Regions from separate parts of the Xenorhabdus budapestensis genome, predicted to be linked through region 1. Evidence: predicted binding sites of a transcription regulator. Region 1 holds the regulator's gene; the other holds the start of a gene.
The links. The regulator ArgR, encoded in region 1, controls arginine synthesis, uptake and breakdown. The targets are predictions, from matches to a motif close to ANTGAATAAAAATACANT.
Positions count from the first base shown of each region.

Region 2: a site for ArgR is predicted at 9,937-9,954, ahead of argC (N-acetyl-gamma-glutamyl-phosphate reductase). Genes of this name have one in related genera too.

Region 1 covers NZ_CP072455.1:4,031,087-4,047,127, forward strand. The annotation lists gene cgtA (Obg family GTPase CgtA) at 1-1,112, opposite strand, end outside; gene rpmA (50S ribosomal protein L27) at 1,243-1,500, opposite strand; gene rplU (50S ribosomal protein L21) at 1,521-1,829, opposite strand; gene ispB (octaprenyl diphosphate synthase) at 2,083-3,054, shown strand; gene HGO23_RS17790 (DNA-binding protein) at 3,100-3,480, opposite strand; gene HGO23_RS17795 (DNA-binding protein) at 3,556-3,903, opposite strand; gene HGO23_RS17800 (helix-turn-helix domain-containing protein) at 4,091-4,354, shown strand; gene mdh (malate dehydrogenase) at 4,471-5,409, opposite strand; gene argR (transcriptional regulator ArgR) at 5,852-6,322, shown strand; gene mpl (UDP-N-acetylmuramate:L-alanyl-gamma-D-glutamyl-meso-diaminopimelate ligase) at 6,456-7,826, opposite strand; gene fbp (class 1 fructose-bisphosphatase) at 7,997-9,001, shown strand; gene ppa (inorganic diphosphatase) at 9,262-9,792, shown strand; gene HGO23_RS17830 (gamma-glutamylcyclotransferase family protein) at 9,926-10,273, opposite strand; gene tamB (autotransporter assembly complex protein TamB) at 10,276-14,037, opposite strand; gene tamA (autotransporter assembly complex protein TamA) at 14,034-15,776, opposite strand; gene msrA (peptide-methionine (S)-S-oxide reductase MsrA) at 15,911-16,041, shown strand, end outside.
Region 2 covers NZ_CP072455.1:4,215,822-4,231,862, reverse strand. The annotation lists gene metB (cystathionine gamma-synthase) at 1-466, shown strand, start outside; gene HGO23_RS18775 (bifunctional aspartate kinase/homoserine dehydrogenase II) at 469-2,904, shown strand; gene ppc (phosphoenolpyruvate carboxylase) at 3,052-5,688, shown strand; gene HGO23_RS18765 (hypothetical protein) at 5,916-6,548, shown strand; gene metF (methylenetetrahydrofolate reductase) at 6,629-7,516, opposite strand; gene HGO23_RS18755 (DUF3800 domain-containing protein) at 7,776-8,585, shown strand; gene argE (acetylornithine deacetylase) at 8,733-9,890, opposite strand; gene argC (N-acetyl-gamma-glutamyl-phosphate reductase) at 10,020-11,024, shown strand; gene argB (acetylglutamate kinase) at 11,062-11,835, shown strand; gene HGO23_RS18735 (argininosuccinate synthase) at 11,898-13,154, shown strand; gene argH (argininosuccinate lyase) at 13,189-14,568, shown strand; gene oxyR (DNA-binding transcriptional regulator OxyR) at 14,783-15,700, shown strand; gene sthA (Si-specific NAD(P)(+) transhydrogenase) at 15,692-16,041, opposite strand, start outside.

The sequences.
Region 1 (16,041 bases):
CAATCATCAGTATCAGGTGCTTGCTGCAACTGTTCTTTATGGTAGTCATCCCACATGAACTCAACTTTTTCTGGCTGCGATCCTTCCTCGGCATCTACTTGACGAGGCTGAGCCTTGATGAATTCCATGATATCCCAGCAGAGTTCTTTCACTCCCTGACGATTCACGGCTGAAATCATGTAGTAGTCACCTTCCCAACCCAGTTCATCAGCGATCGCCTTCGCTTTCAATTTAGCCTCTTCCGGATCGGTCAGATCAACCTTATTGAATACCAACCAGCGTGGTTTTTCAGCCAGTTTTTCACTGTATTTATGCAACTCATTGATGATAATACGGGCATTTTCTACTGGGTCAGATTCATCAATCGGACAGAGGTCGATTAAGTGCAACAGTACACGGCAACGCTCCAAATGTTTCAGGAAACGAATACCCAAACCAGCCCCTTCTGATGCACCTTCAATCAAACCTGGGATATCTGCTACTACGAAGCTTTGCTCGTTATCCATACGTACGACGCCAAGACTTGGTACTAACGTCGTAAATGGATAATCAGCGACTTTAGGTTTTGCTGCTGAAACAGCGCGAATGAAGGTAGATTTACCCGCATTTGGCATTCCCAACATCCCTACGTCAGCCAGTAACATCAGCTCCAACATCAAGTCGCGGCTCTCTCCCGGCGTTCCCATGGTTCTCTGGCGAGGAGCGCGGTTAACAGAGGATTTAAAACGGGTGTTACCCAACCCATGAAAACCACCTTTTGCAACCATCAGACGCTGCTCATGACGTACCATGTCACCCAGAATTTCTCCTGTAGCAATATCACGGATACGGGTCCCTACTGGTACTTTAATGGTAATATCCTGACCACGCTTGCCTGTACAATCGCGGCTTTGCCCATTTTGCCCACGTTCAGCACGGAAGGACTTTTCAAAACGGTAATCGATTAGCGTATTGAGGTTTTCATCTGCCAGTAGATAAACATCACCACCATCACCGCCGTCACCTCCGTCCGGCCCACCTTTTGGAATATATTTTTCACGACGGAAGCTGACACAGCCATTGCCACCATCTCCCGCTACAACCAGTATCCTGGCTTCATCTACAAATTTCATCACTTTTCTCCGTAGGATAGCCACTATAAAGCTGGATGGCAGATCGTACCCAGAGATGGCATAATCCAAAATATAAAAAGCCCCGCAACACACATTGCAGGGCTTCCGATTCGATCGAAGTTCAAAAAACTTATTCAGCTACTATGCTAATAAATTTACGGTTTTTTGGACCTTTAACTTCGAATTTAACTTTTCCGTCAGCTAATGCGAACAGGGTGTGGTCACGGCCACAACCTACATTGTTGCCTGCGTGGAATTTAGTACCACGTTGACGAACGATGATGCTACCTGCCAAAACAGATTCACCACCAAAACGTTTTACACCCAGACGTTTGCTTTCAGAATCGCGACCGTTACGAGTCGAGCCGCCAGCCTTTTTGTGTGCCATTAATCTGCTCTCCTAATATCTTAAGCGATGCCAGTGATTTTAACATCAGTGAACCACTGACGGTGGCCCTGCTGCTTACGGCTGTGTTTACGACGACGAAACTTAACGATTTTAACTTTCTCACCACGACCGTGCGCAACAACTTCAGCTTTAACTTTAACGCCTTCAACTACTGGAGCGCCGATTTTGATGTCTTCACCATTAGCGACCATCAGAACCTGGTCAAACTCAACAGTTTCACCTGTTGCGATGTCCAGCTTTTCCAAGCGAATAGTTTGACCTTCGCTTACTCGGTGTTGTTTACCACCACTTTGGAAAACCGCGTACATATAAACTCCGCTTTCCGCGCACCCCCCTAAAATTCTTTCCAGAGCGCGCTATAAAAAATATTCACAATAGGGCGCGAATTCTACGCAAAAACCGCTTGGAAGACAAGAGCAGAATTAGAACAGAGGAGAAAAAAGCCGAGTTTTTCGATTGTCATTTATTTGAACGTTTTTTCAAGTACAATCAATATACCGTGATATCTATTGATATACTAATTAATGAGCACAGCTCTGAATCAGAGTCCGAAGCTAAAACATGAACTTAGAATCGATAATTAAACTTACAGCTGATGATATGGCAGCGGTTAATGAAACAATTCTTAACCAATTAAATTCTGATGTAGCGCTAATCAACCAGCTTGGCTACTACATTATCAGCGGCGGTGGTAAACGTATTCGCCCAATGATCGCAGTGTTGGCTGGTAAGGCACTGCATTATGAGGGAGAAAAACATATCAAAATTGCTGCCCTGATCGAATTTATTCACACAGCAACCCTACTCCATGATGATGTCGTAGATGAGTCCGATATGCGCCGCGGTAAAGCAACTGCCAATGCTATGTATGGCAACGCAGCCAGCGTATTGGTTGGTGATTTTATCTATACTCGCTCGTTTCAGATGATGACAGACCTCAACTCCATGCGAGTGCTGAAATTGATGTCTGACGCCACGAATGTTATCGCTGAAGGTGAAGTGATGCAGTTGATGAACTGTAATGATCCGAACATTTCAGAAGATGACTACATGCGTGTCATTTACAGTAAAACTGCGCGTTTGTTTGAGGTAGCCGCCCATTCTCCCGCTATTTTGTCTAATGCAACTCCAGAGCAAGAAGAGGCACTACGTGATTATGGTCGCTATCTTGGTACTGCATTTCAATTGATTGATGACCTGTTAGACTACAATTCCGATGATAATACACTTGGAAAAAACACCGGAGATGATTTAAATGAAGGTAAACCAACGCTTCCCCTCTTACACGCTATGAATCACGGAACGCCTGAACAGTCAGCACTGATCCGCGAAGCTATTGAAAAAGGCAATGGCCGCCATTTACTGGATACTGTGCTTACAACGATGAAACAGTGCGGTTCACTTGATTACACCCGCCAACGGGCGGAGGAAGAAGCAGATAAAGCAATTTCAGCGTTACAAGTGCTTGATGAGTCTCCATACAAAGCGGCCCTTGTGGGATTAGCCCACATCGCTGTACAGCGACGTTCCTGAGCCAGACCCAGATAGTATACCCTGGGTATAAGTATCCCAGACTATTCAGTCTGGGATACTCCCTTTGTTTTCAACCTCTTGAATTCCTACATATTGAACAATGCTGGTAAGTCCTTTACGTAAAATGAACTTAACCATTCGCTCCCTTTCTGGCTTAGTCAATTGATAATAAGCTTCCACCCAAATCATAAACGGATCCTGTCGTTTGTTCCGATAATGCTCAACCGAGTTCTCACTGACAGTCAGTACACTCAAAACATCTTCGGGCAAGCTATTGATATGATATTCTAGTGCTTTTCCCTGCACTCCACGCTTACGGCGTTGTTCCCAGCCTTCACGTCTTGCCATCAGGTTCACTCCTTGGGGAGACGATGGCAGGCCAGCGAGGCCAATGAGTTCCTTTGCAGAATACCATTCTTTTTTCATCTCTCTCTCCTCGCTTTATACCGGAGCAGTAAAGAGGAAGCCAAATTTTAAGCATTTAGCTTTTCAAAAGCTGCCTCAGGTAGCTATAATTTTTTCCAAAAAACTTCTTATTCCATCTCGTAGTATCACTTCTGTAATTACCTCCTTTTCTTCATCCGTGAGTAAATTAAACGCACTTACCCAAATGGATAGAGGGTCTTGTTTCTGAACCTGATATTCAGGTGATATTTCATTAAGCTCCAGAGCGGCCAATGTTGATTCAGGAAAACATGAATAGTGATATTCAATTGCTCTTCCCTGAACACCTGTTCGTTTTTGTCTCAACCACTCTTCACGTTTGGCTCTGGCATTGACTCCTTGTGGTGATCTAGGTAACTCACCTACACCGGTCAACTCCATTGCCGTATACCACTCTTTTTTCATAATGTTTCTCTATTTTTGTAACCAAGTTCAAAAAAGAAGTTATTAAGAAAAAATTAAAAATATTTTTAGAAAAAATAATGTTATTTTATTTTCTTAATAACAGATCCATGTTCGTTATTAATTTCACTCTAACGCTTTAGTTATACCACTAATGTGGCTCTAAATTTAATAGGAAAGGATTAAAAAAATGATTTCTATGAAATCGGATTGGCATCCTGCTGATATTATTGCTGCTTTACGTAAACGTGGAACAACTCTGGCCGCTGTTTCTCGTGAATCAGGACTAAGCTCATCAACTTTGGCGAATACTCTTTCTCGCTCGTGGCCCAAGGGAGAATGGATAATAGCAAACTACTTAGGTATTCATCCGTCTGAAATATGGCCAAGCCGTTATTTCAATCCTCATACTGGAGAGTTATTAGAAAGGAAAATAAGAGAGAAAAAAGAATAATTAGCTACCAATATAATTATTGAAAGAAAAACCGCTAGCTTTTTTTAAACTAGCGGTTTTCGTTATCTAATATATTTAAGTTAATTCGTATATTAATAAATTAAGAATTAATTGAATTAACCATTAATAAATCTTTCGCCTAATTCAATATCTTTTTTCAGAACGTCCAGCATATTATCCAATGCTTTCTGTTCAAACTCACTCAATCGACCAATATCTAAACGTTCTTCGATACCATTTTTACCCAAACGAACAGGTTGTGCGAAGAAACGAGCATATTTGCCGTCACCTTCTACGTAACAGCATTCAATAACATTGCTTTCACCCTGCAAACCACGGATCAAAGAAAGGCCCAGACGTGCTGCTGCTTGACCCATAGACAAAGTTGCAGATCCACCACCTGCTTTTGCTTCAACAACTTCAGTACCTGCATTCTGAATACGTTTCGTCAACGCTTCCACTTCTTCATCAGTGAAGCTGACACCCGGGATCTGAGACAGTAATGGCAGAATAGTTACGCCAGAGTGACCGCCGATAACAGGAATTTCCAACTCTTCTGGTTTCTTACCTTTCAGTTCTGCCACAAACGTATTAGAACGGATAATATCCAGAGTAGTTACGCCAAACAGACGATTCTTGTCGTAAATCCCCTCTTTTTTCAGCACTTCGGCAGCGATTGCCACAGTGGTGTTCACAGGGTTGGTAATAATTCCGATTAATGCTTTTGGACATGTTTTAGCAATCTGTTGAACCAGATTACGGATAATTCCTGCATTAATATTGAACAGATCTGAACGATCCATACCAGGTTTACGTGCTACACCTGCAGAAATCAATACAACTTCCGCTCCTACCAATGCAGGAGTTGCATCTTCACCAGCAAAACCAGTGACCTTCACAGCTGTTGGGATATGGCTCAGATCGGCAGCTACACCAGGGGTCACCGGAGCAATGTCATACAAGGAAAGTTCTGAACCTGAAGGAAGCTGGGTCTTGAGTAGAAGGGCAAGTGCCTGACCAATACCACCGGCTGCACCGAGAACTGCAACTTTCATCCTGATACTCCTTTAAATAAGTGCTGTAAAAAACTTAAACCTGTCTGGTTAAGAGACTTAATATTTCCCATACAAAGTATAAGTATGGAATAAGCTCTCAGCCTTACTCATCACTACGTATTAAAACAATCTGTTAACAGACAGATTATCTACCTAATAGCCCAATGATGGAACACTAAAGTTTTTTATTTTAGACAAAATGCTTGTCTGTTAATGAGATAACAGGCACTTTTTTAGGAATTATTCCTATTATCTTATTAATTACTCTGTTGATTAACTTGTCTTTCTCCTTTACCTGAATAATGCCATTTTATTAACAATACATTTACCAGGCTCAATAACGTAAATATTCGATCTATTGGGTTTGTTCTTCTCTTCCTTGCATAAAAATTCACTTTTTGCATAATATTGGCTTCATAAGTGGATTCAACGATGGTGAAATATGCGAATTCCTTCGAAACAGGAAGATTTAGTAAAAGCTTTCAAAGCATTATTAAAAGAAGAAAAATTCAGTTCTCAAGGCGAGATAGTTGCAGCACTCCAAGAAGACGGTTTTGAAAACATTAACCAATCTAAAGTTTCCAGAATGCTGACAAAATTTGGCGCTGTCAGAACCCGTAATGCAAAAATGGAAATGGTCTACTGTCTGCCAGCAGAATTAGGTGTCCCCACGGCCACCAGCCCATTGAAAAATCTGGTATTAGATGTTGATTATAACCATTCCGTAGTTGTCATTCGTACCAGTCCTGGCGCAGCACAGTTGATCGCGCGTTTATTGGATTCATTAGGAAAAGCAGAAGGGATCCTTGGCAGTATTGCAGGAGATGACACTGTTTTTTCTACACCGACACAAGCCCTTACAACCAAGCAGCTCTATGAGGCTATCCTCAATCTGTTTGAGCAAGAACTGTAAATCAACCGCCTGTAAAACCATTTAAAAACACGGCATCACTACATACCATTTTGCCAGAGAAAATTGTGCCATAGGTTCTGTACAAGAGGAACGCTGCTCATTGCGATCCTCTTAATTCAACGTTTATGATCAATTAAGCAGCGTGTGCTTTCTTATTCAACGCCGCCAATAATTTCTCATGAATACCACCAAAACCGCCATTACTCATGATCAGTATGTGGTCACCCGGCTGGGCTGCCTCCACAATCATGCGTACTAACGTGTCAATATCCGTACTCCAGCTAACAGGTTGAACACATTGTTCCGCAATTTCAGCAACCTGCCACTGGATATTACCAGGTTGAAACAGAAAAACTTCATCCGCACGACCCAGGGAAGGAGCAATATCATTTTTGCTCATACCCAATTTCATGGTATTTGAACGTGGTTCCAGCACTGCAAGAATGCGCGCCATACTACCCGCTTTGCTTCTCAACGCTTCCAGTGTCGCCAAAATTGCCGTTGGATGATGGGCAAAGTCATCATAAACCGAGATATCATTCACTCTGCCAAGCAATTCCAGTCGGCGACGAGCATTAATAAAGTCACCTAATACCTGACAGGCATCATTAGGCTGAATTCCTACATGGTGAGCTGCTGCAATAGCCATCAAGCCATTATGCATATTGTGTTCCCCCACCAATGACCAGTTAACTTCACCCACTAATTCACCATGATGGTATACCTGATAAGTACTGCTGTCCTGAGTGTTTTTTTGGACGTGCCAAACCCCTGTTTCCCCGAGGTGTTCCAACTCACTCCAGCATCCCATTCCAAGTACTTGTTTCAGATTTACGTCATTATCAGGTACAAGGATTTTACCCAAGCCCGGTACGATTCTGACAAGATGGTGAAATTGCTTTTGGATGGCAGCCAGATTTTCGAAAATATCAGCATGATCGAATTCAAGATTATTCATGATGAGTGTACGAGGGCTATAATGAACAAACTTTGAACGTTTATCAAAGAAAGCACTGTCATATTCATCCGCTTCAATCACGAAAAACGGGCTTTCACCAATCTGTGCTGAAACATCAAAATTGCCCGGCACACCACCAATCAGAAATCCCGGTTTATAGTCACAGGCTTCCAAGATCCACGCCAGCATACCCGCTGTTGTTGTTTTGCCATGTGTTCCTGCAACAGCCAAAACCCAACGCTCTGGTAAAACATGATCATGTAACCACTGTGGGCCGGATGTATAAGGAATACCGCGATCCAGAACCGCCTCAACACAAGGATTACCACGTGTCATAGCGTTACCGATGATCACCATATCTGGCACAGGAGCGAGTTGGGAAGGATCGTATCCTTGGATCAGTTCAATACCCTGATTTTTCAACAGAGTACTCATGGGAGGATACACATTGGCGTCAGAGCCGATAACTTCGTGACCTAATGAACGGGCGAGTATCGCCAGCCCTCCCATGAAAGTACCGCAGATGCCAAGAATATGAATACGCATTTATTTCTATCCGATATCATGAAGTGTATCACTATTCTAACCATCAAATCACAGATTAGAAATGCAATAGCCTATCAATCATTTTATTCTTTAGCTAAACTGCCCGCACTTAAGTGCTACCCCAACGTGGAGCACGATTTTAAAATCATAACCAAATCAGGGCTTTCGTCATGAAAACATTAGGCGAATTCATCGTCGAGAAACAGCACGACTTTCCTCATGCTACGGGTGAACTGACCGCACTACTTTCTGCCATTAAACTGGGTGCCAAAATCATTCATCGGGACATCAATAAAGCCGGTCTGGTAGATATTTTAGGCACCAGCGGTGTTTCAAATGTTCAGGGTGAAGTGCAGATGAAACTGGACTTGTATGCCAATGAAAAACTCAAAGCAGCATTGAAAGCACGCGGTGAAGTAGCTGGTATTGCTTCCGAAGAAGAAGACGAGATCGTCATCTTTGATGGTGATCGGGCAGAAAATGCGAAGTATGTTGTTTTGATGGATCCACTGGATGGTTCTTCAAATATTGATGTAAACGTTTCCGTTGGGACTATTTTCTCCATTTACCATCGAATTACGCCAGTTGGGCAGCCCGTTACCGAAGAAGACTTCCTGCAACTGGGTCATCGTCAGGTTGCAGCGGGTTATGTGGTTTACGGTTCGTCCACCATGTTGGTTTACACCACTGGCTATGGTGTTCATACTTTCACTTACGACCCTTCCCTTGGTGTATTCTGTCTGACCCATGAGAAAGTCCAGTTCCCGGAAAAAGGTAATATGTACTCGATTAACGAAGGGAACTACATCAAATTCCCTCTGGGCGTGAAAAAGTACATCAAGTATTGCCAGGAACAAGACGAAGCAACTCAACGCCCTTACACTACCCGTTATATTGGCTCACTAGTTGCCGACTTCCACCGCAACCTGTTGAAAGGCGGTATCTATATCTACCCAAGTACAGCAAGTCACCCGACAGGCAAACTCCGTCTACTATATGAGTGCAACCCGATTGCTTTCCTGGCTGAACAAGCTGGCGGCAAAGCCAGTGATGGCGTCAACCGGATTTTAGATATCGTACCAAGCAAGCTGCATCAACGAGTGCCTTTCTTCGTCGGAACTAAATCTATGGTAGAAAAAGCCGAAAGTTTTATGGCTGAGTTTCCGGATGAGTAATATAAATCAACTGGTTGATTAATTGGTTGTAAGAAGAGGCGAAGTTTCGCCTCTTTCTATTCGACGACGTAGTAAGGCAATGGCCAGCAGAGCAGTCAGAAACCATAGCACAAATCATGAATAATTTTTGGACAGGAATCCTCTACCACCATTAACCCATAGGAATACAGGCATAATACAGAAAAATGGAATTACTTTAGGCCTGTTTTGGCTATAATACCTCGCACTCCATTTTGGTTTGAAATTGAAGGAAACCTTTTATGAGCCTGAACAATGTACCGGCGGGTAAAGAACTGCCAGAAGACATCTACGTTATTATTGAGATCCCTGCAAACGCCGACCCAATCAAATATGAAGTGGACAAAGAATCTGGCGCCCTGTTTGTAGACCGTTTCATGGCAACCTCCATGTTCTATCCATGCAACTACGGTTATATCAACAATACCCTGTCTCTTGATGGCGATCCTGTTGACGTACTGGTTCCAACTCCATACCCATTGCAGCCAGGCTCTGTTATTCGCTGCCGCCCAGTTGGTGTTCTGAAAATGACCGACGAATCCGGTGAAGACGCTAAGCTGGTTGCTGTTCCTCATTCTAAGCTGACTAAAGAATACGATCACATCAAAGATGTAAACGATCTGCCAGAGCTGCTACGTGCTCAAATTACACATTTCTTTGAACACTACAAAGATCTGGAAAAAGGTAAGTGGGTAAAAGTTGATGGTTGGGAGAATGTCGAAGCCGCTAAAGCGGAAATCCAATCTTCTTTCGAACGCGCTGCGAAAAAATAATCTTCTCGGATAACAGCAAGTTCTGATTATATAATAACCTCTGTACTTTTATTTATTGGCACAGAGGTTTTTTTATTCGGTTATATTGGTTAATTTGTCAAAAATGATATAAAAACAGTAACACCACTGATTTTTATCTCTCTTCGTAACGCTTCAGCCAGTCACCGCTTTCTATTCTAGGCACCCCCTCAACAGATAACATGTATAAATAGATCCATGCGCTGCCATAAGAGGTTTTGACCAATTCCCTTTGATATTCCTGAGTATTCTTTTTCAAATCATCCAGTTCAGTCAAAATGGATGACGTAATGCGATAAACCTCACATTCAATTGTTCCTTCGCCACGGATCACCGCTGGATAATGCCCCAGATCGTAGATTTCATAACCTTCCAACCTATGCTCCCCCAAAAGTTGAGCATAGGTCATCCAGTGGTGATTACCTTGTTTGCGCCTCAGGCTGCCATAAACAATAACTCGCATCTTTAAAACTCAAACTCATAGAGCAGATCCAAAGCTTTATCAATACCAGATACTGCTTCGAGATACAATCTAGGCATCACACGATAACGTAACGTCAGAGTTGCCAGAGAGTCAAAAATACCAACACCATATTTTACCTGTAAGTCGTTGGTAATCTTGCCACTCACAACAACCTGCGATTTGTTACCAATTCCCTGTGTATTCAGGGCCAGATCAGAAACACCAAAAGTCTCACCAATTTTGCCCACCAATCGACCGCTCTGTGCGACGCCCAAACCAATCAACACAGAAGTCATCTGGGAGCTATCAGCCCCTCCCTTCTCTAAGCCTTCACCACTCAACAGGTAAGACAACGCTTCCTCTTGCGATTTGACTGGCTCAGAGAAAATTTCAATCTTAGGTTTATCTGCCAACCCCATCACTTTCACACCAGCAATAACATTATTCGCTGTCGATTCGGGGTTACGGATCGCTTCAATATTCAACATGGGTTGATCCGGTGGACCAGAGAACAGAATAATTCCTTTACGTACCTGTAAATCCTGCCCATAAGCGCGAAAGCGACCATCAGGAATATCAATTTGACCGTTCAGCCCCAATCCCTGCTGATCCTGAATGACGTTCAGGTCTCCTTTCAACTGAGCGTTCAAACCAAATGCACTCAAGCGGACATCATCACCTACGTGAATATTTAAATTACTTTGGATCAAGATGGAAGATTTTTTCTTTTCTACCGGCTGTAGATTTTTATCCAGCATCACTTCGTCAGGAGAAACATCCACCGCAGACTCCGGTAATTCCTGTACAGTAATGCGCGCCCACGGAATATCCACATTGCCATTGAGTTTCAATAATTGGGGCGTCGCTTCAAAAACCAGATCAGGGCGTACATCAATTTTTACCATTGGTGGTACTGTCACACGCAGTTTTTCACCATACGCTGTCACTCTGGCATACCATGCGTCCAGATTGCGCCAATCCGCATTACCATGAAGATTAAGTTGCCCTTGCGGAGTTTTGATCACACCATCCAGATCGGAACGAACACCATCAAAATGAACTGCTACCTGACTTTGGTTGATATCAAACGGCAGCCAATGGCTACTGACCTGAAAAACATCTGCTTTCAACATGCCAAATAACAACGGATTCTTAGCATTACCGCCAAGGCGCAAGTTCGCATTTAAATTCCCTTCAGCTTTTTCATCTTTATCCAGAATCGGTTTCATCAACTTCAGAGAAAGGGACTGGATATCTACATTACCCGTTAATTTACGACGGCCTTCTAAGTCATTGATTTGAATATGGCCATTCAGTTGTCCATTATCTGCCAGTTTAAATAACCACGATAAATCCGCCTTACCATTTGTCAAACCAGCATTCAAAGTCAATGTCTCAAAATCAACAGGTAACGTGGTGCCCTCCACAACCTGCCAAATCTGGACACCGTTTCCTTGCAGAGTCACGTTCGCTTGTGGTAATTGATGCCCTGCTGTCCATTTAACATTAGCACTCCCACTAAATACGCCTTTAAGTTGGGTTGTTTTATCCAGGAATGGCTGGATCATGGCAAGATCAAAACGCTCAAACACAATATCAGCCTGCCCACTGGTGCCAGCTTCAATCGGTTTCGGAATACAAAGTTGAGCATTCGGGTTCAACCAACAATGAGTGCCAACGATCACTTTTTGCTGCAAATTCTGGTAATCAATGGTTATCGCCTTACTTAAGCGCCACTCACCAACTGGAGTCTCAAAGTGGGTATTGTTGATATTGCCTTTCCAACGTTCTTGTTTACGGTCAAAACTACCATTGAGCGCCAGCTTACCTGATACGGGACTCCCATCCACCTGCAATTGTAAATCATGCTGTTTTTCTGTTCCTTTGGCATTGAGCATCAAGTTACTGATAATCAGATCCGATTGCTTCAATTGACGAATAACAACCGATAATTGCCCTTCAATCTGGTCAGTAGAACGCACATTTCCTTTAATAACCGCGCTATCCACCCTCAGCATATTCTGCCAACCCACACCATGTGCATTTAAACCTGCCACAACTTGCGGTGCTTTCATATTGCCACGCAGCTTCACATCACCGACAACCACTCCGGACAATCCCGGCAGCAAGCCATTTAGTTGTGGAGCATTGATATCACCATCCAAATTCCATTTTTCATCGGTAAGATACCCTTTAATATCCAGCGTGTTACGGCCAAAAATGAAGTTAAAGTGGGGAATATCCCATTGTCCGGCCGCATTGCCGGAAACTTTACCATGTGCTTTGATGGTATTCTGTTTTACATAACCACCAAGGGATATTTCAGGCAGCTGGAGCTGCCAACTGCCACCATATAAACTGCCACGTACTGCCACCTTGCCATCTATTTTGGCAGGCCATTCTGGCCACTGTTTAGCAGTATCAATGCCATTAAACGTCAACAGCGCGTTCCAGCTAATGGCTTTGCTCCAGTCAACTACACCAGTGAGATCCGCATTACCCTGCAATGCAGATAGGCGCAACCGAGTTAATCTGAGCAGTTCTTCATTTCCCTTTGCATCCAACATCAATAATGCCGGTGGAAGTTCTTCACCCTTAATATCAGAACGCAGGGAAAGATCATAACCACTGGCTTTACCATTCAGACGTAATTTGACATCATTTAGCTGATATTCAGATTTACCCGTCAATGGCCACTGTAACCGTTTACCTGCCAATGTCAGGCGTACAGGCAGGCCCGCTTTAGCTAATTCGACCTGAGCATCCAAATTAGCATTCACTGGCCCTGAAAGATTCAATGCCAGATTAAGCTGCTGTAATAAAGCACCGTTCAGTTTTGCCTCAACCTGTTGCCCGTTTAGTTCATCCAGCGTGGTATTGCCCTTAACTGATAAGTTGACTGGCCACTGTTCGGACAGTTTTGCCGTTCCCTGTATCGTAAGAGAGCCTTCCGGTGCACTGACGCTAAAGGTTTTGATATCTACCTGCTGCCCCTGATTACTGGCTTGCAGTTTCAGATCATTGAGAGTGATAGCGGTATCTCCCGTCAGACGAAGCTGGCGGCCGTGAATATTTTCTACCGTAATATCAAGGGGAATAGGAACATTAGGCAATTCAGCCAATAGTGGTTTAGAAAACAGTGTCTTTAAAACCTCTCCCAATGATTCTTCTGGTTCAGCTTTCTGCTGAATTTTCTGTGCAGTATGTTCAGGAGGTGTTTTCGGCAATGCAACCAATAGCTGATTGACTTGTATGGGTTTTAGCGTCAGATGTTTTTCCTGCCACTGAGCACCCGCTTTGAACTCGTCTAAATCAATGACTGTATCATCTACTTTGACATGGGTATTCTTTAAAGAAAGCAGATCCAACGAAATAGGATACGGTGTTTGCAGTTCAGTTAATGGCTCTGATTCTGACGGGCTTTCTGATGGCGGAAATTCTGTCGTATTGAGCAAAACAGATACCCCTTCCGTCGTCAGAGCACTGACACAAACATGACTGTGTTTCAAACAAGAGAGCCGCAACGAAAGGTGTATCTTGTCTGCATTAACATCAACACCCGGCATCTTATATTTGATACCTTGTAATGTTAAATCGCGCCAACCGCCACTGATATCTGCTATCTCCAGCCCTGGAACTAAGCGTGTCGCACTGTTAATCATAAAATGCAGGCCAATTCGTGTACCAACTAATCCCGCAATCATTATCAACAACAGACCAACAATCAATAGGAAAGCAATGCTAAGCCTTTTTGCCCACCTCATAGTTCAGCCCCTAAACCGATATAAAATTGAATGCCATGATTATTTTTATCTTTCACAGGGGTTGCCAGATCGAATTTAATCGGCCCAACGGGGGAAGCCCAACGTATACCTAAACCTGCACCTGTTTTAAAATTACTCTTCTTGATATCATTCACTGCTTCGCCAGTATCCACAAACAATGCACTCCACCAATTACCATAGATATTGTATTGATATTCCAGCGAACCAATGACCAACTTTGACGCCCCGGTTAATTTACCGTTACTATCTTTAGGGGAAATTTTCTGGTACTTATAACCACGGATACTTCTATCCCCCCCGGCAAAAAAACGCAAATCAGGCGGCACTTTCTCGAATTGATTGGTTTCTATCCAACCAAGATCTCCCCGTAAAACAAAACGATGTTTATCACGGAACGTTCTGATCCAAACGTGGTGAGCCTGTAAGACCAGAAAATCCACATTTGATCGCCAGGTCGTATCAGAAACATCAATTGAATAACGCTGACTGTCTCCCCAATAAGGCATAGTACCGCCACGCTGACGAATTCGGCTTATATTCGCTCCCGGATAAAGCAATGTCGTTGTATTCGTTACATTAGCCTGAGTAAAGTGGCTGAGGCTCCAGCGCAGATTGACACTATATCGCCACCCTGTGGAGAGATCCCAGTTGCGGGAAAGGTTTAAAGTTGCAGTATCCGAGATGGTATCGTTGATATTTTTACGCTTATAACCCGTTTGTAACTCATAATATTGTTCAAGTGGATTAGCCTTAAGTGGCATTTTATAAGACGCATCAATCAATTGATCACGTCCGGAAATATTGATGCTGGTACTCAAACTGTGCCCACGCGAATTGAGCCACGGCTTTTTCCATTTTGCCTGAATACGAGGACCAACATCTGTTGCATATCCTCCTCCCAACTCAACATAATTGGCAGAACGGGGAACCAAAGAAGCATCCAGTGGCAATATCTTATCTTTACTATTGCGCCCCGCCGTAAAATCAGGCACGACAACCGCCGAGTTGAACCATCCGGTATCTGCCAGACGGTGGTTAAATTCTGCCAGTTCTTCCGAAGAGTAATAATCCCCTTCTCTAAATGGCACAAGATTATTCAGGTAACTTTCTTGAATTTGTGAGCCTTGAAACTTAACAGGGCCAAAGCGATAGCGCTCTCCACTATCAAAATCAAAATCCCAGAAGGATTCATGCCGTTCCCGGGATACTCCCAGTTCACTTTTTTTTATCTCGGCATCAAAATATCCCTTCCTGAGCGCCAGATTATTTAACCCATTCTTAAAGTTCTCATACTCACCATGATTTAGAATCGTCCCTTTCTTCGGCGTATTTTTTTTGATAAGTGCGGCATAATCCTGATCGGTTTTAGCTCCCCCCTCTAAATCAACCTTAACTTCAGCGACCTGCACTGGTTCACCTGGTGTGACTTTTGCCGTCAAAACAGAACGGGAAGGCGGAGTATTTTCCTGATAAGTGAATTCAATGGTGGGATCATAATACCCCAATGGTCTTAACCCTTTTCGTATGGCTTTTTCGACACGGGCTCGAAAACGTCCATCAGGAAAAACTTCATCAGTACTAATGCTTGAGAGCTGCACTCTGGCATTTTTATCCAGTTCGCCAGAAAGTCCTTCCACTTTCAATCGTAAATTTGCACTATAAGCCGATGGAGCTGCGATAGACACACAAAAAATAAATATGAAAGGGTATCGTGACACGCGAACTCCTAATATTTACTTAGGGGTAAGATTCAGCAGCATAAAAGAATACTGCCATGGATTAATTCTGGTAAAGTTTGAAAGATATACAAGCAACTCATAACCATAAAATAGATGACAAACGGGAGAGAATCTTGCCAAATTCAGTCAACGAAAGCCAACATGTTTCTGAACAGAATGCATTACCAGGCCGAGAAATACCATTAACTGTATCACCCTATCACTACGTTACACAGCATGCGATAAATAACATACCTGATAATAT
Region 2 (16,041 bases), 180 kb from region 1:
CGGGGGAGCCTTCGACAGTTACTTGTTGTTGCGAGGCATTCGTACTTTGTCTGCGCGGGTACTTCTACAGCAAAGCAACACGGCTGCCATTGTGGAATATTTACAGCAACAGCCACAAGTGAAAAAACTCTACTATCCAGCGCTGAAAGATCATCCAGGGCATGAAATAGCTCTTCAGCAGCAAACAGGTTTTGGCGCGATGCTGAGTTTTGAACTTGATGGTGATGAACAAACAATGCGTCGCTTTTTATCTGCGTTAAAATTATTTACTCTGGCGGAATCGTTGGGTGGTGTGGAGTCATTGATTTCTCATACAGCTACGATGACGCATGCTGGTATGTCGGCAGAAGCAAGGAAACAGGCAGGGATTACGGACTCACTTCTTCGTGTCTCTGTTGGAATAGAAGATAGTCAGGATTTAATTGCTGATTTGGATAATGCATTTCAGGCAGCGGCAACGAGGTAATCATGATTGAACTGGCAACAGCAGGGGCGGAATCTGGCCGCCAGTTACATAAATTTGGCGGCAGCAGCCTTGCAGATGTGAAATGTTATAAGCGGGTTGCGGATATTATGGCGAATTATAGCCAGCCGGGTGACTTGATGGTGGTATCCGCAGCAGGCAGTACGACTAATCAACTGATTGATTGGCTAAAATTGAGTCAGAGTGACCGTATTTCAGCTCATCAAGTTCAGCAATCCTTACGGCGCTACCAGCAAGAGTTGATCCGCGGATTATTGCCAGAAACTGTTGCTGAAACTCTGATCGCACATTTTGTTGCAGATTTGGAAAGGTTGAGTGCGCTGTTGGATAAACCAATTAGTGACATTACCTATTCTGAAGTTGTTGGTCATGGCGAAATATGGTCCGCTCGCCTGATGGCCGCAGTGCTTGAATCACAAGGTATTCCCAGCACCTGGCTGGATGCGCGCCAATTTCTGCGCGCAGAACGGGCAGCTCAGCCACAAGTTGATGTCAATCTTTCCCAGCCTTTGCTGAGTCAGTTATTAGTCCAGAATTCCAATAAGCGCTTAGTGGTGACAGGTTTTATTTCCAGTAATCAGAAGGGTGAAACCGTACTATTGGGGCGCAATGGTAGTGATTATTCTGCAACACAAGTTGGTGCATTAGCTGGTGCTAAAAAAGTGACAATCTGGAGTGATGTGGCTGGGGTTTACAGTGCAGATCCGCGCAAAGTTAAGGATGCGTGTCTCCTGCCATTATTGCGTCTGGATGAGGCCAGCGAACTGGCTCGTCTGGCGGCTCCTGTACTTCACACCCGTACATTACAGCCAGTTTCCGTCAGCGATATCGATTTGCAACTACGTTGTAGTTATCAGCCTGAGCAAGGCTCTACTCGCATTGAACGAGTTTTGGCGACAGGAACAGGAGTTAAAATCGTTACTAGCCACGATGATGTTTGCCTGATTGAGTTGCACTTTTCTTCTGCCCATAACTTTAAACAAATTTATAAAGATATCGACTCGTTGTTAAAGCGTGCTCAAATCCGTCCTTTGGCGACGGGGCTGCATGCTGACTGCAATCTGATCCAGCTTTGTTATACCTCTGAAGTTGTTAATAGTGCCCTTGATGTTTTGCAGGATGCATCTTTGCCAGGAAAACTTTCCTTGCGTGAAGGATTATCATTGGTGGCTTTGGTGGGAGCAGGCGTATGCAAAAATCCGCTACATAGCCACCGTTTTTATCAGCAATTGAAAGATCAACCAGTTGAATTTATCTGGCATGCAGAAGATGACATCAGTCTGGTTGCTGTATTGCGTCTGAGCCAGACATCGCACTTGATTCAGGGATTGCACCAGAGCCTGTTCCGGGCAGAAAAACGTATTGGGTTGGTTCTGTTTGGTAAAGGAAATATCGGGTCACGTTGGCTGGAATTGTTTGCACGTGAACAGAAAAATATCTCTGCACGCAGTGATTTTGAATTCATTTTAGCGGGAATTGTCGATAGCCGCCGGAGCCTGCTGAACTATCAGGGTATTGACGCAAGTCGGGCACTGGCATTCTTTAATGATGAAGCCACCATACATGAAGGTGACGAACTGTTTTTATGGATGCGGGCACATCCTTATGATGATTTAGTGGTGTTGGATATAACGGCAAGTGAAGAATTGGCGAGTAACTACATAGATTTTGCCAGCTATGGTTTTCATGTGATTAGTGCCAATAAAGCCGCTGGTTCATCTGACAGTAATATTTACCGTATGATCCGGGATGCTTTTGTAAAAACAGGTCGTCATTGGTTATACAATGCGACCGTCGGTGCCGGGTTGCCAATTAACTATTCTGTCAGGGACTTGCGGGAAAGCGGGGATACTATCCTGTCTATCAGTGGCATTTTCTCCGGTACTTTATCGTGGTTATTCTTACAGTTTGATGGCTCAATTCCTTTCAGTGATCTGGTAGAACAAGCATGGCAACAAGGGTTGACGGAGCCTGATCCTCGTATTGATCTTTCCGGTCAGGATGTGATGCGAAAACTGGTTATCTTGGCTCGTGAGGCAGGTTATGAGATAGAGTCGGATCAGGTACGGGTAGAATCACTTGTGCCGACAGAAGCCAGTGTTGGTTCTATTGAAGAGTTCTTCGAAAACAGTTCTGCTATTAATGAGCAGATGCTGAAACGGTTAGAAGCTGCGCGTGAAATGGGAATGGTACTGCGTTATGTTGCGCGTTTTGATACTAAAGGTAAGGCGAAAGTCGGGGTGGAAGCTGTGTGCTTAGAACATCCTTTAGCTTCGTTATTGCCGGGGGATAATATTTTTGCCATAGAAAGCCGTTGGTATCGTGACAATCCATTGATTATCCGTGGTCCGGGAGCCGGGCGAGATGTGACTGCCGGGGCAATCCAATCGGATTTGAACCGTTTATCACAACTTTTATAAAACATGACGCTTTCGGTCGGGATATTTCGCTTTCTATCCCGACTAATCCTCCCAATTTGTTTGTTTTCTGGTATGAATAGTGTGTTTAGAAATAATGTGTTAGAAACAAATAAAACACGCATACAGCAACACAAGGTCAGGAATCACATGAATCAGCAATATTCCGCAATGCGCAGTAATGTCAGTATGCTTGGTAAGATACTGGGAGACACGATCAAAGAGGCTCAGGGAAAAGATATTCTTGATAAAGTTGAAACAATAAGGAAGTTATCTAAATCTTCTCGTGCCGGAAACGAAGCTAATCGCCAGCAACTTTTATCAACACTACAGAATTTATCTAATGATGAATTGCTGCCAGTTGCCAGAGCGTTTAACCAGTTTCTTAATCTGACCAACGTTGCTGAACAATATCACAATATTTCCCGGCATGGTGAAGCTGCCAGCAATCCTGTGGCATTGGCTGCACTATTTGATCGACTGAAAAGTAAAAATTTTAATAATGACGATCTGGTTAAGGCAGTTAATGAGCTTTCCATTGAGCTGGTGCTGACAGCACATCCAACAGAAATTGCCCGTCGTACCCTGATCCATAAATTGGTTGAAGTGAATGCGTGTTTGGCGCAGCTTGATCATGATGATTTAGCCGATTATGAGCGTAATAATATTACGCGTCGTTTACGTCAGCTTATTGCTCAGTCATGGCATACCGATGAAATCCGCAAAATTCGGCCCACACCGATTGATGAAGCTAAATGGGGTTTTGCGGTGGTGGAAAATAGCTTATGGGAAGGCGTTCCTGCATTTTTGCGTGAATTTAATGAGCAATTAGAAGAATCTATTGGTTACAGTCTGCCAGCAGAAGCTGTTCCTATCTGTTTTACTTCCTGGATGGGGGGAGATCGGGATGGAAATCCTAATGTTACCGCAGAAATTACCCGCCATGTGTTGTTGCTCAGTCGCTGGAAAGCGGCGGATCTGTTCCTGAAAGATATTCAGATTTTGGTATCAGAGCTTTCCATGTCGGAATGTACGCCAGAACTGCGTCAGATGGCAGGAGGTGATGAGGTTATAGAGCCTTACCGTGAAATTGCTAAGCAGTTGCGGGCACAATTAAATAGTACACTGACATATCTGGAAAAACGCCTGAAAGGCGAGCAAGTTATCCCCCCTACGGATTTATTGCTGTATAACGAACAATTGTGGCAGCCACTCTATGCTTGTTATCAATCGTTGAAAGCCTGCGGTATGGAAATTATCGCTAACGGCCAATTACTGGATACCTTGCGTCGTGTTCGTTGTTTCGGCCTGTCATTGGTGCGTATTGATATCCGGCAGGAAAGTACCCGCCATACTGATGCCATTGCAGAACTGACCCAATATCTGGAAATGGGTGATTATGCGAGCTGGTCAGAAACCGAAAAACAGGCATTTTTACTGCGCGAACTGAATTCTAAACGTCCGTTGATCCCCCGTGATTGGCAACCAAGTGCCGAGACGCAAGAAGTTTTAGAAACCTGCAAAGTGATTGCAGAAACACCACAAGATGCGATTGCGGCATATGTCATTTCCATGGCAAAAATGCCTTCAGATGTACTGGCGGTGAAGCTATTGCTGAAAGCAGCGGGCTGCCCGTTATCATTGCCTGTTGCACCATTGTTCGAAACCCTTGATGACCTGAATAATGCAGAACGTGTTATCCAGCAATTGCTCCGTATCGAATGGTATCGTGAACTGATTCAGGATAAGCAAATGGTCATGATTGGCTATTCTGATTCAGCAAAAGATGCGGGAGTAATGGCTGCATCCTGGGCTCAATACCGTGCTCAGGATGCGCTGATCAGATTGTGTGAAAAAGAGAGTGTGAAGCTGACACTGTTTCACGGACGGGGAGGCACAATTGGTCGTGGTGGAGCTCCGGCGCATTCGGCTTTACTTTCTCAACCACCGGGAAGCCTGAAAGGGGGATTGCGTGTAACAGAGCAGGGCGAAATGATCCGCTTTAAGTTTGGCTTACCACAGGTGACGATCAGCAGTCTGGCGATGTACGCCAGTGCTATTCTGGAAGCTAACTTACTGCCGCCACCGGAACCAAAAGCGGAATGGAAACAAGTCATGGACACACTCTCCGATGTTTCCTGCGACATGTATCGTGATTACGTTCGTGAGCAGCCGGAGTTTGTGCCTTATTTCCGTTCAGCGACACCTGAACCGGAGCTGGCGAAATTACCGTTAGGCTCGCGCCCCGCTAAACGTCGTCCTACAGGTGGTGTTGAAAGCCTGCGGGCAATCCCGTGGATCTTCGCGTGGACACAAAACCGTCTGATGCTTCCGGCATGGTTGGGGGCGGGAGCAGCACTGCAACACGTAATAGATGTGGGAAAACAGGATATCTTGTCAGAAATGTCCCGTGATTGGCCTTTCTTCACTACTCGTATTGCCATGTTGGAAATGGTGTTTGCCAAAGCGGACTTATGGCTGGCGGAATATTATGACCAACGTTTAGTTGATAAAAAACTGTGGTCACTGGGGATTAAACTTCGTAATCAACTTGTAGCGGATATCGAAACGGTTCTGATGATCTCACAGGATGAGCAGTTGATGGCAGATTTACCGTGGATAGCCGAATCTATCGCATTGCGTAATGTATATACCGATCCATTGAACGTCCTACAGGCAGAATTATTACAACGCTCCCGTCAGCAGGAACAACCCGACCCTCGTGTGGAACAGGCGCTGATGGTAACAATAGCAGGGGTTGCGGCAGGAATGCGCAATACAGGTTAGCTTTTCGTTTACTTGATGATAAAAGCCGAACAGTTTCCCATTCGGCTTTTATCATCGGTGGGTATGGTAATGAGTTATCAAGCTGGATGGCATATCCTGAATATCGTTAGTATGGTTATTATTTCTGGGTTTATGTTTTGTTTTTTGTCAAATATAACAGCGTGTATTGATGAGAAATTGTGCATGTATATGTATAATTTTCTTGTCCAACATATGGAGGACAAAATATGAATAACAACAATAAAGATCGGAATAGTTCGATGCCATATTTGATAGAAGATGTAGACTTTAACCTTAAATTGCGTCTTTCAGACAAGAACATAGAACAGACTATTTCTTTTCTTGAGAATGGTGCAAAAGATTTTATCTTGCCTGATTTTGTTGTCCCGTACGGATATCGTTTTGTTAAGTCATTAAAGCAAGATCAATACCGAATGATCACCATCAGCGATAAACCGGAAACAGTCTATGCCGTTAAACTGATTTTCCGCAGAGATATTGTTGTTGATAAAGAAACTTGTACCCAAATTATGGTCTGGCGCACTTTTAGTCCAGAACATCAAGAGGCTGTTAGTGGTTTTCCCCGGCGTTTTTTCAGATTTTTGCTTGAGAATTACAGCATTATTGTGACAGATGAAGAGCAAACTGGTGATGGTAAACGTTTTTGGCAGATTATGATCGCCTGGTCTATGTCCGTTGGTTATCACGTTTATGTTTCTGATGGTGGTGAAATCGATCGTCCGTTAACAGTTGTATCCAGTATGGATGAACTCATTGAGAAGTGGGATAGCTTTTGTTGGGGAACAGATGCAGATTTACATCGCCATCGTTTGATTGTGATCAGTCAGGAAATTTTGTAACCCGTAGGGTGAATTACATTAAAGCCAGAATATAACCACGCCGAACTACCATCTAGTCCGGCTTTTTTTAAGGATAAAAATCAACAAGGACGAACACCTAACGTGTGGCAAATAGCGTAACTCAATTCCGCACGGTTCAGGGTATAAAAATGAAAATCCTTCACTCCTTCACGACTCAGAATTTTCACCATATCCATCGCAATAGACGCGCCAACTAAATTGCGGCTTTCAGGGTCATCATCCAATCCCTCAAACATTCTGGTCATCCAGCTTGGGATGCGAACATTAGTGATAGCGGCAAATCGCTGTAACTGACGGAAATTTGAGACAGGCAAAATCCCCGGCACAATTTCCACATCAATTCCTGTTGATACACAGCGATCACGAAAACGCAGATAACTTTCCACATCAAAAAAGAACTGGGTAATGGCGCGATTTGCTCCCGCATCAATTTTTCTTTTCAGGTTAATGAGGTCAGACTGTGCGCTTTTTGCCTCTGGATGCACTTCCGGATAAGCCGCGACGGAAATATCAAAATCCGCCTCTTTCTTTAAAAGATCTACTAAATCAGTACCATACATTTCTGGTTTGCAGCTACCATCGGGTAAATCACCACGCAAGGCCACAATATGTCGAATACCGTTTTTCCAGTAATCGCGAGCGATATCACGTAATTCTTCACGGCTGGCATCAATGCAAGTTAAATGCGGAGCTGCATCAAGACCAGTTTTGTCCTTGATTCCTTTGATAATGCTATGGGTGCGGTTACGTTCGCCGGAATTAGCGCCATAAGTCACGGAAACAAAATTAGGTTTCAGTTTGCTCAGTCGGTCAATGGATTTCCACAGAGTTTGTTCCATTTCAATGGTTCTGGGAGGAAAGAATTCAAAGGAAACACGGATCTGGCCTTCAAGTTCAGCCAGATTCTGATTTAGTGCCTCTTGATGATTTGCATGAAAAAAACTCATATCCTGCGCCCTCCTGAACAAACGGAACTTATATCCGTCTACGTTTAGATGTTTAAATGTTTAAATGTTTATATGTCTATCCATTTAGATGTCCAAATAGAATGAGCGAAGCAGGATTTTTAGTCAATTAGGAAATGGCTTATTTCCGATGAGGAATATTCAAAGTGATCAGGAAAGAAATTCATGTTGGGGATTGAATGAAAAATAACCACCGGTGTATTGGGTGTTAAAAGAAAGTTAAAGCAAGGAAAGAGAAGGTATGGATAGTACTGAGAATCAATTAGTTGTTAAAAAAGAATTAACTATAGATGAGCAAAAAAGCTTTAGCGATTTTGTCGTATACGTTGATGAAAGTGGTGATCACGGTCTCATACAGCTCGATAAAGAGTATCCTGTCTTCGTTTTAGCTTTTTGTATTTTTTACAAAGAACATTATCTTTCAAAAGTAGTGCCAGAGTTACAACGACTTAAATTTGACTATTTTGGTCATGATCTTGTAATCCTCCATGAACATGAAATCCGCAAAGAAAAAAGAGATTTTACTATTTTTAGGACACGTGAAGCAAAGAATCAATTTTTAGAACGGCTCAATAAAATAATCAATGAAAGTAATTTTATATTGTCGGCATGTGTAATTGAAAAGCATAAAATGAATATTAGCAAAGATGAGGTTCAGAACCCATATCATATCGCATTGCGTTATTGTTTAGAGACGTTATATGATTTTGTAGCAGAAAAAGGCCAGCAGGAACGAGAAACTCACGTTATTGTGGAACAGCGAGGTTCCAAAGAAGATAAAGAACTTGAACTAGAATTTCTTCAAATTTGTAATGGAGAAAATAAGTATCATAGGAATTTGCCTTTTAAGATTAGAATGGCAGCAAAAACAAGCAATTCCTCTGGTTTACAACTTGCTGATCTGGTTGCTAGACCTATTGGCAGGCATATCTTGAAACCAGAACAAGCTAATCAAGCATTTGCTATCTTGAAGAAGAAATTCTTTTGTGAAGGAGGAAGAAATAACGTAGGAATAGGTTATAAGCAGTGGGGATTAAAAGTTTTTCCTTAGTTTCAAATAGCGAAAAACCCCGATGTACTCACCGAGGTTATAACGCCGACCGGGTACTCCCAATCCATTTATGGTAACAATTGTTGCCACTTTTTGATGTAAAGTCAAGTAAGCTGCTTGATAGAAAAGGTTATTGATTTACCACCTTTAATCCACATTCAAACAAAAATGTTCCACAATCTGAGAAATCAATTTTTTCGTCGGTTCAATCATCGACACTTCTAAATACTCATCAGGCTGATGAGCCTGTTCAATTGAGCCCGGTCCCAAAACCAATGTTGGGCATAACCCCTGAATAAAAGGGGCTTCGGTACAGTAATTGACTGTCTCTGCTTTTGTTCGCAGCAGTTTTTCGATGACACCTACTAGCTTGTGATTAGTCGGACACTCATAACCCGGAATGGGAGGATGAAGCGCTGTAACATTCAGGCGTCCCGGCCAGCGCTGTTTGACAGGCTCTAGTACCTCATTCAGTGCTTCGTTCAAATCCTGCAAAGTGAGTCCAGGCAGCGGGCGGATATCCATATGCAGTTCGCAACAGGCACAGATACGGTTTGCCGCATCTCCACCGTGGATATGACCAAAATTCATCGTAGGATAGGGAATAGAGAAAGCCGGATTGTGGTAACGCTCTTGCAAAGTATTGCGTAGTTTCATCAACTGAGTGATGGATTCGTGCATCAAGTCAATGGCATTGACGCCTCGGGCAGGATCGCTGGAGTGTCCGGATTTACCTTCAATGCGGATAGCGTGGGCAACATGCCCTTTGTGGGCGCGGATAGGTTGTAATGACGTAGGTTCGCCAATGATGGCAAAATCAGGCCGGATAGTAGAATTGGCTGCGAAATAGCGTGCTCCCGCCATTGATGTTTCTTCATCTGCGGTAGCCAGAATATAAAGAGGATGAGATAGTTTGCTGGTGTCGATATTCCGCAATGCATCAATAATAAAGGCAAAGAAGCCTTTCATATCAGCAGTGCCCAGTCCATATAATTTGCCGTTGCGTTCGATCAGTGTGAATGGATCTTGAGTCCAGCGTCCGTCGTCAAATGGTACGGTATCTGTGTGACCACATAATAGTAAACCTCCAGAACCGCTTCCCAATGTTGCTAGCATATTGAATTTACAGCGGGTTTCCGGAACAGGCTGGATCTCAATTTCAAAACCAATCTCTTTCAGCCAATCAGCCAGTAGATTGATAACCACTTCATTGCTTTGATCCAATTCTTCATCCACTGCACTGATAGAAGGCGCAGCAATAAGCTGGTGATATAACTCAATAAATGTTGGTAATTTAATATTCACTGTTGACAGCCCTTATTCAAGATAGTATCAATATTAATGCAATATTATTGAATATAAATTCAATTGTATTTTTGGGTTACTACATTGGGTTAATACATACATCGGGTTAATACAAGGTGAATAAATCCCATGCTTAATACGCTGATAGTTGGTGCCAGTGGTTATACCGGAGCAGAGTTAGCAGCATATCTGCAACGTCATCCTTATGTCCATCTTTCCGGTCTGATGGTTTCTTCTCAAAGTACTGATGCAGGGAAATGTTTTTCAGAGCTTTATCCACAATATAAAGGGATCCTGGATTTACCCTTACAGCCGTTGATAGATGTTGCTGAAGCTGCGAATGGTATTGATGTCGTTTTTCTTGCTACGGCTCATGAAGTCAGCCATGACATTGCACCGATATTTTTGCAAGCGGGTTGTATCGTCTTTGATTTATCTGGTGCCTATCGCGTACGAAATACACAGTTTTATTCAGAATACTATGGATTTGAGCATAAAAATACAAACTGGCTTGAGCAGGCAGTATATGGATTGGTGGAATGGCAGGCAGAAGAAATCAAAACTGCCCGGCTTGTTGCGGTTCCGGGCTGTTATCCCACGGTTTCACAGCTTTCGCTGAAACCTTTGTTGGAAGAAGGTTTGCTGGATACAGAACAGTGGCCTGTGATTAATGCTGTCAGCGGTGTAAGTGGTGCTGGGCGTAAAGCTTCACTGAATAACAGTTTCTGTGAAGTCAGTTTGCAGCCTTATGGGATTTTTAATCACCGTCATCAACCTGAAATCACGACACATTTAGGTACAGAGGTAATCTTCACACCTCATTTAGGCAATTTTGCGCGGGGGATCCTTGCCACAATTACCTGTAAGCTGAAATCAGGCGTGACAGAGGAACAAATTAGGCAGGCATATCAGCAGGCTTATCACAATAAGCCACTGATCCGGTTGTATGAAAAAGGCGTCCCTGCGTTGAAGGCAGTTGTGGGATTGCCATTTTGTGATATTGGTTTTGCTGTACAAGGGCAGCACCTGATTATTGTCGGGGCTGAGGATAATTTGCTGAAAGGTGCAGCAGCACAGGCTGTTCAGTGTATGAATATCCGGTTCGGACTCGAAGAAACTCAGGCATTGCTTTAATTCAACAATCATTTAATACCGACAGAGGATAAATCCGATGGAGCCGTTAGTTATCAAGTTGGGTGGTGTGTTATTAGATAGTCACGAAGCGCTGGTGCGGTTATTTTCTACATTACAGTCATATCGAAAAACGCATAAGCGCCCACTGGTAATTGTACACGGAGGGGGTTGTTTGGTTGATGGCCTGATGCAGAAATTACAGTTACCGATTACGAAGAAGCAAGGTCTGCGTGTAACGCCAGCAGATCAGCTCGACATTATTACCGGAACACTGGCAGGTACAGCCAATAAAACTTTGCTCGCCTGGGCGACAAAGTACCGTTTACCTGCCGTTGGCTTGTGTCTGGGGGATGGCGGTATTGTGAAAGTTTCTCAGCTTGATGAGGAACTTGGTCACACTGGCAGAGCTCATCCCGGTAATCCGGATTTACTGAAACTTTTATTGGATCTCGGCTACATCCCCATTATCAGCTCTATTGGTATTACTGAAAATGGCGAGTTAATGAATGTCAATGCAGATCAGGCTGCTACAGCTATTGCGCAGGTGTTGCATGCGGATTTGGTTTTGTTGTCGGATGTCAGTGGCATTCTGGATGGAAAGGGACAACGAATTGCTGAAGTTACGGAAGAAAAAATAAAGCGGCTTATTGAGCAAGGAGTCATTACCGACGGCATGATTGTGAAAGTTCATGCAGCATTGGAAGCCGCAAAAACATTAGGGCATCCGGTAGATATTGCAAGCTGGCGTTATGCTGACCAACTGATTGCGCTATTTAATGGTATACCCGTTGGCACTCGCATTCTGGCATAACAAGATAGAACAAATTTGGTTTGGCGTTCAACTGAGATGAATAAAAGTAAAAGGCTATCTCTATGACTATTACCTCAACAACTATTACTTCAACAACTACTACCTCAACGAAAAGCAGTATTAAGAAAATTGTTCTGGCATATTCTGGCGGTTTGGATACTTCTGCCATCATTCCGTGGTTAAAAGAAAACTATGGCAATTGTGAAGTTATCGCATTTGTTGCGGATGTTGGCCAGAGTCGAGAAGACTTAGATGGTATAGAACAAAAAGCGTTACTTTCTGGCGCTTCAGAATGTCATATCGCCGATCTACGTGAAGAATTCATCAAAGAGTATGTTTATCCGGTACTGAAAACGGGGGCATTGTATGAAGGCAGTTATTTGCTCGGCACTTCAATGGCGCGTCCTATTATTGCCAAAGCACAGGTTGAATTAGCACTGAAAGTGGGAGCTGATGCTCTTGCTCATGGTGCAACAGGCAAAGGTAATGATCAGGTGCGTTTTGAGAGTACTTATACCGCGTTGGCTCCACACCTGAAAGTAGTTGCCCCATGGCGGGAATGGGATTTGCGTTCCCGTGAAGCCTTACTGGATTATCTGAAAGTTCGTGATATTCCCACAACCGCAACGTTGGAAAAAATCTACAGTCGTGATGAAAACGCATGGCACATCTCGACCGAAGGCGGAGTATTGGAAAACACGTGGAATGCAGCCAATAAAGATTGTTGGGTGTGGACTGTGGAGCCAGAAGATGCACCTGATGAACCGGAATATGTCTCTGTCACTGTTGAAAAAGGGGAAGTGGTTGGAGTAAATGGCAAGGTATTGTCCCCATATCAATGCCTTGATGAGTTGAATACATTGGGAGCTAAACACGGTATCGGCCGGATCGATATTGTGGAAAACCGTTTGGTGGGAATGAAATCCCGTGGTTGCTACGAAACTCCGGGAGGAACCATCATGATGGCTGCACTACGTGGTATTGAACAGCTAGTGCTGGATCGCGATAGTTTCAAATGGCGTCAGCAATTGGGGCTTGAGATGTCCTATGTTGTCTATGATGGTCGTTGGTTTGTACCATTGCGCCAGTCTATTCAGGCTGCGGCGGAAACACTTGCTGAGAATGTCAGTGGTGAAGTGATCTTGACGCTGTATAAAGGGCAGGTAACAGCAATACAGAAACAATCGCCTCATAGCCTCTATTCTGAAGAGTTCGCCACCTTCGGAGAAGATGACGTTTATGATCATAGGCATGCGGAAGGGTTTATCCGCCTCCATTCGCTTTCTTCCCGTATCCGTGCGTTGAACAGTAAAAAATAATTTCCGGGCAATCAGAGAAAAGAGGTACGCAATTATGGCACTTTGGGGTGGACGTTTCAGTCAGGAAGCCGATCAGCGGTTCAAGCAATTTAATGATTCTCTGCGTTTTGACTATCGCTTGGCGGAGCAGGATATTATCGGCTCTGTTGCATGGTCAAAGGCGTTGGTTACAGTCGGTGTTTTGACACCAGAAGAACAACAAAAGCTGGATTTGGCGCTGAATGAGTTATTGGATGAGGTACGAGCCAACCCCAAGGCTATTTTGCAAAGTGATGCGGAAGATATTCATAGCTGGGTGGAAGGGCAACTAATTGCAACAGTAGGGGATCTTGGCAAAAAATTGCATACAGGGCGCAGCCGTAACGATCAGGTTGCGACAGATCTGAAATTATGGTGCAAGGGGCAGATAGCGGATATTCAGCAAGCGCTTATAGCGTTACAACAAGCGCTGGTGATTACTGCTGAAAATAACCAGGATGCAGTAATGCCGGGTTATACCCATTTGCAACGGGCACAACCCGTTACTTTCGCACATTGGTGTCTTGCTTATGCAGAAATGCTTAGTCGTGATGAGACTCGCTTGCAAGATACTCTGAAACGGTTGGATGTCAGCCCATTGGGATGCGGTGCGCTGGCGGGAACGGCGTACGATATTGACCGGGAACAATTGGCGTCATGGCTTGGTTTTGCTTCAGCAACCCGTAATAGTTTAGATAGTGTTTCAGATCGTGACCATGTTCTGGAACTGCTATCCGACGCCAGTATCAGCATGATCCATCTTTCACGTTTTGCTGAAGACCTGATTTTCTTCAACAGTGGAGAAGCTGGTTTTATAGAACTGTCGGATCGGGTAACTTCCGGCTCATCCCTGATGCCCCAAAAGAAAAATCCTGATGCACTGGAATTGATCCGTGGTAAATGTGGCCGGGTACAAGGTGCATTAACAAGTATGATGATGATGCTGAAAGGTCTTCCCCTTGCTTATAACAAAGACATGCAGGAAGACAAAGAGGGCTTGTTTGATGCATTGGATACATGGCGGGATTGCCTGCACATGGCAGTGTTGGTATTGGATGATATTCAGATAAAACGTGATCATTGCAAGGAGGCTGCACAACAGGGTTATGCCAATGCTACTGAATTGGCAGATTATCTGGTGGCAAAAGGTATTCCGTTTCGTGAAGCACATCACATTGTTGGTGAGGCAGTGATTGCTGCGATAAAGAAAGGTAATGCGTTGGAAGAATTGTCATTATCTGAACTGCAACAATTTAGTGAAACTATTTCGATAGATGTATATGACATTTTATCGTTACAGTCTTGTCTGGATAAACGTTTGGCAAAAGGTGGTGTAGCACAGAAACAGGTGAAACTGGCCATTGCTGAGGCGAAGCAGAGGTTACATATCAATTAATTTTCTCTGACTGGACAGCCTGTTTATTATGACAGGCTGGTTTGCCATGCTGTCGTAATAATTTCTGTTTTTTTGATTTTTCATAAAGTGATTTTTCATAAAATGTTTTATAAAAACGCCAGAGATCACAAGCATTTGATAGTTCTATTCCCTCGTGCATATAATGGCTTACACTAAACAATTCTATCATTGATATAAAACAATGAGGTTGGGAATGAATATCCGAGATCTGGAATATCTTGTGGCTCTTGCTGAGTGTCGGCATTTCCGGCGAGCCGCTGATTCTTGCCATGTTAGTCAACCAACACTCAGTGGGCAGATACGTAAACTTGAAGATGAATTGGGTGTGATGCTGCTCGAACGCACAAGCCGTAAAGTCTTGTTTACACAACAAGGTATGTTGTTAGTGGAGCAAGCCAAGACGGTATTACGGGAAGTAAAGGTCTTACAGGAAATGGCTGCTCTGCAAGGTGAAAGTATGTCCGGGCCACTGCATATCGGTCTTATTCCTACAGTCGGCCCTTATCTCCTGCCATTGATTATTCCTGAATTGCATAAATTGTTTCCCAAACTGGAAATGTATCTGCATGAAGCTCAAACTCAGAATTTGTTGGCTCAACTTGATAGTGGAAAACTTGACTGCGCTATTTTGGCTTCGTTGAAAGAAACAGAAGCATTCATTGAATTGCCCCTCTTTGAGGAATCAATGAAACTTGCGGTCTATGAAGAGCACAAATGGGCGAACCGAACTAGGGTCAAAATGGGAGATCTTGCAGGGGAAAAATTATTGATGCTGGAAGATGGTCACTGCCTGCGTGATCAAGCAATGGGGTTTTGTTTTCAGGCTGGAGCCAAAGAAGATACCCATTTCAGGGCAACCAGTTTGGAAACTTTGCGTAATATGGTTGCGGCGGGGAGTGGCATCACTTTATTACCCGCTCTGTCTGTTCCTAAAGAGAGAAAACGGGATGGTGTCTGTTATCTAGAATGCCATGAACCTGTGCCTGAGCGTTCTATCATTTTGGTTTATCGTCCCGGTTCACCTCTGCGTGGTCGCTATGAGCAATTGGCAGAGGCGATTCAGGCCAAAATGGGAAATTATTTTGAAGTCAACGGAACAGCATCAAAATAATCGATTTAGCCCATTGAGAGCTGCAACACGGTATGCTTCAGCCATAGTTGGGTAGTTGAAGGTAGTATTAACGAAATATTCGATATTATTGCCTTCACCTTTTTGCTCCATAATCGCTTGACCGATATGGATAATCTCTGCGGCTCGTTCGCCAAAACAGTGAATACCCAGTATCTGTTTTGTCTCGCGGTGGAATAGTATCTTGATACTACCTACATTCATTCCTGCAATCTGCGCTCTGGCCAGATGTTTGAATTGGGCTCGTCCGACTTCATACGGGATTTTCATCGCCGTCAATTGCTGCTCAGTTTTACCTACCGAACTAATTTCTGGTATGGTGT